Linked DNA regions of Pigmentibacter sp. JX0631. The protein of the gene in region 1 binds, or shares a complex with, the protein of each later gene. Links are inferred from orthologs where the notes say so. Each region holds a gene or a part of one and is shown in the gene's direction. Other genes may lie near its edges.

Region 1 (3,820 bases):
GCAAATTGTCATAAAATAAAAACGTTTGCAAATTAATGGTATTTTTTCATAATTATATAAAATATAAGGAATAATTTGTTCAGATAAAAAATCTATTTTAATATCTTAATATAGAAATTCATATGCTTGAAAAAAATTAAGCATTGAGCAAAATTAAACGTTGCTAATTTTTTATTTCTCAAAAAATTTGGAATTAACATGACAAAAACTGTATTAAAATTTTTAGAAAAAGCTAAAATTAATGGAAGTAGTCGAAAAGAAACCCTTGGTACATCAATAAAAAATATTGAATATTTTGAAAAAAATCAAAAAAAATTAGAATTAGATTTTAATGATAAATATATTATAGTTGGAGTTCCTGATGACAGAGGAGTTATTGAAAATAATGGAAATCCAGGAGCTAAAGAGGGGCCGGATCGTTTTCGAGAAAGTTTCTATAGACTTTATGACACGAATTTAAGGATATTTAATCCTAGTACGCACAAACCATTTACAAGTAGTGAAGTAATTAATAAAAATTGTGATCTTATATCAAGTAAATTTTTTGATGCTGGAAATTTAGTACTTTCTAAATCAATAGAAGAAACTCATGAAAGACTTTCTGAAGTAGTAAATTATTTTATTAAAAAAAATGCGAAAATGATTTTTGTGATTGGCGGTGGTCATGATTTTAGTTATGGAAGCTACAAAGGCCATGTATTAGGAAAACAGAAAGAAAAAATACCAATTATAAATTTAGATGCGCATTTTGATTTGCGTCCTGTAGAAAATGGAAAAATTAACAGTGGAACTGCTTTTAGAAGAATTATTGAAGACTTTCCATTCAATATTCATGACGGCAAAGCTTTACTAGAAATAGGAATTCAAAGAGAAAGAAATCCTCAATCATTGTATGATTATGTATTTGAAAAAAAGATTCCAACAATTGAATATATGACTTTATTAAATGTTTGGAGAGATTTGTTTGCAGGACATGCGCAAACTCCTTTAGAACATATTCGCGATCATTTAGATGATTGTACAACTTTTGGGTTTGATCGATTTAAAGGCAGCGTGCATATTTCATTGTGTTTAGATATTTTTGATCAAGCCATTGCTCCTGGAACAAGTGCTTCAACACCATTTGGAGTTCAAGTAAAAGATTTGTCACAATCTTTAACATTTATTGCCAAATCCCAAACATGTCGTGTTATGGACATTGCAGAACTTTGCCCGGCAAGGGATACTCATGAAATGACTTCAAGATTAACAGCAGCACTCGTTTATCGTATGGCATTATTGCGTGAAGAATATTCTTCAAGATTAACTTGATGGTTCTCTTGTCGCATGGATGATTATGAGATAGTTGAACTCGTTAAGGAGGAACTTGCATATGGAGCAATCCGTTTATTCTATTGGTTTGAATCCTTATTTGCCAATATTGCTCATATTAGTATTTGGGCTTGCACTAGGTCTTGGAGTTAGCGGCGCATCACTTTTTCTTGGCCCTAAAAAACCTAATTCACACAAACTTGAAGTGTATGAATGCGGTTTGCCGGTTACAAGTTCCGCTGAAAACCGGTTTTCAATCAAATTTTATTTAACCGCAATTTTATTTATTCTTTTCGATATTGAAACAATATTTATGTACCTGTGGGCAACTGCGTTTGATTATTTAGGGTGGTTTGGAATTGTTGAAGTTGGATTATTTTTGGCAACTTTAGCAATTGGCTACATATATGTCATCAGACGTGGTGCGTTACGTTGGGATTAAGGAGTTTTGGTAATGTTTGATATTAGTATGACTCAAGTTATCAGCACCATTCTTCTTATGCTGCTTGGTATAGCAGTAGGTGCACAAGTGGCTCCTATTATGAGTTGGGTAGAACGCAGACAGTGCGCTATTATACAACGTCGATTGGGACCAAATAGAGTCGGTTTTTTTAAGTTTAGATTATTAGGATTAGGGCAACCAATTGCTGATGCAATTAAACTTTTATTTAAAGAAGATTTTGTTCCTCCTTATGTACACAAAGCTTTTTATGTTTTAGCTCCAGTAATTCCTGTTACTATGGGACTTGCTGTTACTGTGGCAATTCCATGGGGAAGTCATATTCTAGTTAATAATGAAGTTGTAAATTTACAAGCAGTAAGCTTGAACTCAGGATTTCTTTTGATATTTGCCTTTTCTTCATTAGCTGTTTATGGTGTTACTTTAGCTGGTTGGTCTTCAAATAATAAATATTCCCTGTTAGGTGGTTTACGCGCTTCTGCACAAATGGTTAGTTATGAAGTAGCTATGGGCCTTAGCATTATTCCTTTAATTTTTATTTGGGGAACATTAGATCTTCAAACTATGATAACGAAACAGTCTGAAATACTTTGGGGATTTCTTCCTAATTGGGGGGTTTTTCACGCACCTGTCGCTTTTATTATATTTATAGTAGCTATTTGTGCAGAAACAAACAGACTGCCATTTGATTTAGCTGAAAGTGAAGGAGAACTTGTAGCCGGATTTTTGACTGAGTACGGAGCTATGCGTTGGTCGCTATTCTTTCTTGGTGAGTACGCAATGATGTTTGTTATGTGTGTACTTACTGTTTCGTTATTTTTTGGTGGATATGAACTTCCTTGGTTATCACAGGCATATTTACTGGACACTATGACGCCTCATCTCGGTGAAGTTGTTACAAGATGGCTCTTATTACCTTTAGGTATAGTTGTTTTATTGACAAAAGTAATTATATTAATGTGGCTATTTGTTCAAGTTAGATTTACTATTCCTCGCTTTAGATATGATCAATTAATGAGATTAGGATGGATATATTTACTTCCTATCGCCCTTGTAAATCTTATAATTACTGCAATTGTCACAGCAATTGTAAAATTTCATTAATTAAGAAAAGGGACTCAAATGTTGACTCAAATATCTTTTTTAATAATGGGAATCCTCGCAGTATTTTTATCTGCTTTAATGATTACAAGAAAATGGCCAGTCACTGCCGCAATGTTGCTCATTGTTGTCATGATGCTGCTTGCTGGTATGTATGGTTTACTTGGAGCGCATTTTTCAGCTGTTTCACAAATTATAGTATATGCTGGCGCAATTATGGTAGTATTCGTTTTTGTTATTATGCTCTTGAATTTACCTCCTGAAGAGTTACGTTATGGTAGAGTTACTTTAGGTGAATTAGTTTTAACAGTACTTGGTTTTTTAGTTGCATTATTTCTAGGAACAAAAGTTGGTCAGGGATATTTAGTTTCCGGTCTTAACTCTGTATCGCTTGCAAATGCTAGACCTCCTTATTACCCAGCATCTATGAATGAGAATGTAAAAAATGTATCTGCCTTAATGTTTACTGATTATCTCTGGGCTTTTGAATTAATAAGTTTTTTAATATTAGTAGCTATTGTTGGCGCAATTGTCATAGCAAAGAAAGCGAAGGTGAATGATGCCAAGTCTTCCTGAATTAGGAATATATTTTTCTATACTTCTCTTCATAGTTGGACTTTTTGGGGTCATGTTTAGAAAAAATTTGATTTTTATGATGCTAAGTATTGAGGTTATGTTAAATGCAGCTAATTTAGCATTTATTAGTGCAAGTAATATGACTCATACAATTGATGGGCAAGTGATCATGTTTTTTGTGATGGCTGTGGCTGCATGTGAAGCAGGAATTGGTCTTGCACTTATCATTTCTTTATATCGTGCTAAGTCAAGTGTTGAGATTGATGATCTCAGAGTGCTGAGAGGATAATTATGCAACAACAAACATTACTTACTTTAATAGTTTTACTGCCATTAGTTGGTGCTTTGCTGAATGCATTTATGCTAAGAAAA
Region 2 (3,404 bases), 1.1 Mb from region 1 along the record:
GCACTAAGCCTAACTTCCCAAAATCCTTTATCTACTATAGTTGAAACCCCTTTTGGTTACCGCATTTTTAAATTTATAGAAGGTAAGCCAGCCATTACAAAATCATTTGAAGATGTAAAATTACAATTAGCTGAACAAATGATAGGAAGCGACATTAAGCAAAAGCTAGAAGCGAATCTATTAAAAGAAATAAATGAAACTTTATCAGCAAAAAATATCGCTAAATTAAACACAATATTAACTGAAAATAAAATCACATGGCAATATGTTTCAAAACAATATAAAGTTTCTGAATCATTTATTACCGAGCTTGGAGTATCAGACAGTTTGGCGCAAAATGTTTTCTCCCTTAAAAATCCTGGAGATTTAATTCAGAAAGTTTTAGATTTCGGGGCTAAAAAAGCTATTGTAAAATTAGTCTCAAAAACTGTTCCAACTAATACAAATGAACAAATTGAAGCTCTTAAAAAACAAATGACTGGAATGAATAGCCAAGAATTCGCCACAAAAACACAAAAGTATATCCTATCTTCATATGAAAAAAGTGATAAAATTAAAATCAACCCAGCTCTTCTAAATTAATTTTTTAGAGCGCAAAAAGACTTCCGATTTATTGAAAGGTACTAATTTTGCAAAGTGATGTTGATGTTTTTATTATTCAAAAACAAACAACCCTAGAGCGATATACAAGAAGTAAAATTAATATAGATTTTTTTGATTACTTGGAAAGAGACAACCAAACTCCAGTTCCTTTACAAGAAGCGCATAATGAACATACAAAAAGTAGAGATATTTTACTCAAAGCTTTAGAAAAATATTCATTGACATATAAAATATTTAATTTGGATGAATTATCTTCAAATAATATTTGTTACTATAATGATAAATGCAAAAATTCTGGTTTAAATCCAAAATTAAAATTGGTCATTTCATTAGGTGGTGATGGTACTCTTTTGCACGCAAGTCATCATGTAGGAGGCGATGTCGCTTTATTAGGAATTAATTCTTGCCCCGCACACTCTGTAGGGCATATGTGTCCTGTAGTTCCTAACGATATTGAAAAAGCCATAGGCTGTATTGTTAAGAAAGAATATTCAACAAAAAGTGTAAGAAGAATTAAACTAGAAGTTTCACGAAAACAAATTCTTCCATTGGCATTAAATGATGTGCTGCTCTGTAATCGCCACCCAGCTGCCACAAGTAGATATCAATTAGGAATTTTTTCCTCAAATTTTACTAAAGAGTTTGGTTCTGAGAAACAATTGTCAAGTGGACTTTGGGTATCTACTGCAGCTGGGAGTACAGCTGCTATTTCATCATATGGTTTTCAAAAGTTAGATCTTCTTTCATCCCAAATATTAGCAGCAGTCAGAGAACCCTACACCCCAAGAAATGAATCTTTACAATTAAAGCAATTTTCTATTGACGGAGATGAAAAATCATTGTTGTTTTTTTCTCGCATGCGCCAAGGTCTCGTCTGTGTTGATGGACCTGATTCCTGCGCATATTTGGGTTTTGGTGATACTGTAAAAATGAGCTTACCAAAGGAATGCGCAATAAATCTTGTTCTCGATTTTTTTGGTAAAGTACCTTTGTTTCCGATAGATAATGGTTAACACAAATAGTGAAATAGTATTTTATAGGAGAGCTTTTTTATGAAGCACCACAATTATGGAAGTGAATTTTACATAACAACTAAGCAAAAAGAACTTGTTGCTTGGGCAAGAAAGAACTCTTTGTGGCCTTATCCTTTTGGAACTGCTTGCTGCGGAATCGAATTGATGTCGGTCATGGGACCTAAATATGATTTAGCCCGATTTGGAGCAGAAGTCGTGCGTTTTTCTCCAAAACAAGCTGATTTATTGATTGTTGCTGGCACGATTACAGAGAAAATGGGGCCAGTAATCAAAAGAATTTATGATCAAATGCCAGAGCCAAAATGGGTTCTTTCAATGGGCGCATGCGCTTCTTCAGGCGGTTTTTATCGCGCTTATCACGTTATGCAGGGAGTTGATAAAATCATACCTGTTGACGTCTATGTTCCCGGCTGTCCCCCAACTCCAGAAGCTGTTTTAGATGGCTTCATGCAACTGCAAGAAAAAATAAAAAAAGAAGCTCTTGAAGGCATTTCAGCTGAGAAAGAAGACAAGTAAACATGAAGGAAGAAAAGCTTCGCATTCTTATCATAGAAGATGACAGAGATTTAAATAATTTATTGAAATATACTCTGGAAGCTTCTAGGGATTATGACGTCAAATCACATTTTGATGGTAATGGTGCTTTTGAACTTATTTCTCAATTTATGCCTGATCTTGTTTTATTAGATGTGATGTTACCAAATATATATGGTACTGAAATATTAAAAAACATTCGTGATAACTCTAATACAGCTGGAATTCTTGTCATTTTATTAACAGCACGTTCCCAAGAAAAAGATAAAGTAGAAGGATTCGAAGCTGGTGCTGACGACTATATTACAAAACCATTTTCTCCAAGAGAACTAATGCTTAGAGTGAATGCTTTATTACGTCGATCGCATGCCTTAAAATTTCAAAACTCTCACAATCCATCAAATAAAGATGGCGAGAAAATAAACATTCCCCAAGATCCATTAGAACAAAATAGTTCGAAAATTATTTCAGTTGGCACAATAAAAATATTTCCTGATGAATATAAAGTAACAGTGAATAATGAAGTTATTTCACTTACGGCGACTGAATATCAATTATTAGTTTTTTTGTGTGAAAGAGTAGGAAAACTGCAAAGTAGAGAAGCTCTTTTACAAAAAGTCTGGGGATATGAAGGCCAGGTTAATACAAGAACAGTCGATACCCATATAAAACGCCTAAGACAAAAATTAGGAGTTGCTGGAAGTATGATCGAAACTATTCATGGATTTGGTTATCAATTAATTGATCCTCATTGAAATTATATTTTTTGCGTTTCTCCCAACGATAATTAATGGAAACGAGTGCAATTCAGAAGGAAATGCATATAACTAGAAAAAATTTGGAATGTGGAGAAATCTTTTGTTACAAACATGTCCGGAAAAGACTCCAATACAACCTTTCTTTGTGATTGAACGGGATGTATTGCTGCAAGTTTCGCTGTGGCATTTATAAAGTCAGTTTCATTTGAAGTTTCTATTGCGGTAAACACAGCATTAATTGCCGCTTTTTCATATGGTCGTTCAGCTGCAAATTGCGTCCAATCCGCAACATTAGCGAATGAACGAGTTACATACCCTCTATCTAAAAAAGCATTTAAAGTGTTGCCCCCATTAAAACACGTTTGATTTAATGGGGCTATCAAAGCATAACCTGTGCATCCTGGATTTCTTTCCGAATTAGTAGCCATATGTTCTTTAAACTTTTGTGAAATTTTTTCTTGTAAATACTTAATAT

The links. The genes of interacting proteins can lie anywhere in the genome.
Region 2: the proteins of QEJ31_RS06225 (region 1) and nuoB are in contact, whole or in part, in a crystal structure (PDB 6Y11), measured with the Thermus thermophilus proteins. The link is inferred for Pigmentibacter sp. JX0631 from one-to-one orthologs. Residues at the interface, in WP_096411122.1 of Thermus thermophilus: Arg36, Val44, Arg45, Met46, Gly47, Pro48, Asn49, Arg50, Val51, Leu57, Gln58, Ala61, Asp62, Ile64, Lys65, Ile67, Phe68, Lys69, Glu70, Ile72, Val74, Glu223, Ala224, Glu225, His233, Thr234, Glu235, Tyr236, Ser237, Trp241; in WP_096411117.1 of Thermus thermophilus: Arg16, Glu17, Gly18, Leu24, Leu27, Val28, Trp30, Gly31, Arg32, Asn34, Ser35, Trp37, Thr54, Asp55, Ala56, Asp59, Ala61, Arg62, Phe63, Gly64, Glu66, Val67, Phe68, Arg69, Ala70, Ser71, Arg73, Gln74, Ala75, Asp76.

What each region holds. Positions count from the first base shown.
Region 1 is NZ_CP123622.1:1,437,212-1,441,031, reverse strand. The notes cover bases 925-3,820. They hold QEJ31_RS06225 (NADH-quinone oxidoreductase subunit H), read left to right. Parts: upstream 925-1,765; coding sequence 1,766-2,875; downstream 2,876-3,820. Other genes in these bases: nuoL (NADH-quinone oxidoreductase subunit L), read left to right, coding at 3,740-3,820; nuoK (NADH-quinone oxidoreductase subunit NuoK), read left to right, coding at 3,432-3,737; QEJ31_RS06220 (NADH-quinone oxidoreductase subunit J), read left to right, coding at 2,894-3,448; ndhC (NADH-quinone oxidoreductase subunit A), read left to right, coding at 1,373-1,753; QEJ31_RS06235 (formimidoylglutamase), read left to right, coding at 925-1,311. In the rest of the region: more of QEJ31_RS06235, read left to right, coding at 199-924. UniProt on the Escherichia coli protein: NDH-1 shuttles electrons from NADH, via FMN and iron-sulfur (Fe-S) centers, to quinones in the respiratory chain. The immediate electron acceptor for the enzyme in this species is believed to be ubiquinone.
Region 2 is NZ_CP123622.1:339,612-343,015, forward strand. What follows is about bases 462-3,404. They hold nuoB (NADH-quinone oxidoreductase subunit NuoB), read left to right. Parts: upstream 462-1,655; coding sequence 1,656-2,153; downstream 2,154-3,404. Other genes in these bases: QEJ31_RS01445 (peptidylprolyl isomerase), read left to right, coding at 462-582; QEJ31_RS01450 (hypothetical protein), read left to right, coding at 630-1,616; QEJ31_RS01460 (response regulator transcription factor), read left to right, coding at 2,156-2,926; QEJ31_RS01465 (hypothetical protein), read right to left, coding at 2,959-3,404. In the rest of the region: more of QEJ31_RS01445, read left to right, coding at 1-461. UniProt on the Escherichia coli protein: NDH-1 shuttles electrons from NADH, via FMN and iron-sulfur (Fe-S) centers, to quinones in the respiratory chain. The immediate electron acceptor for the enzyme in this species is ubiquinone.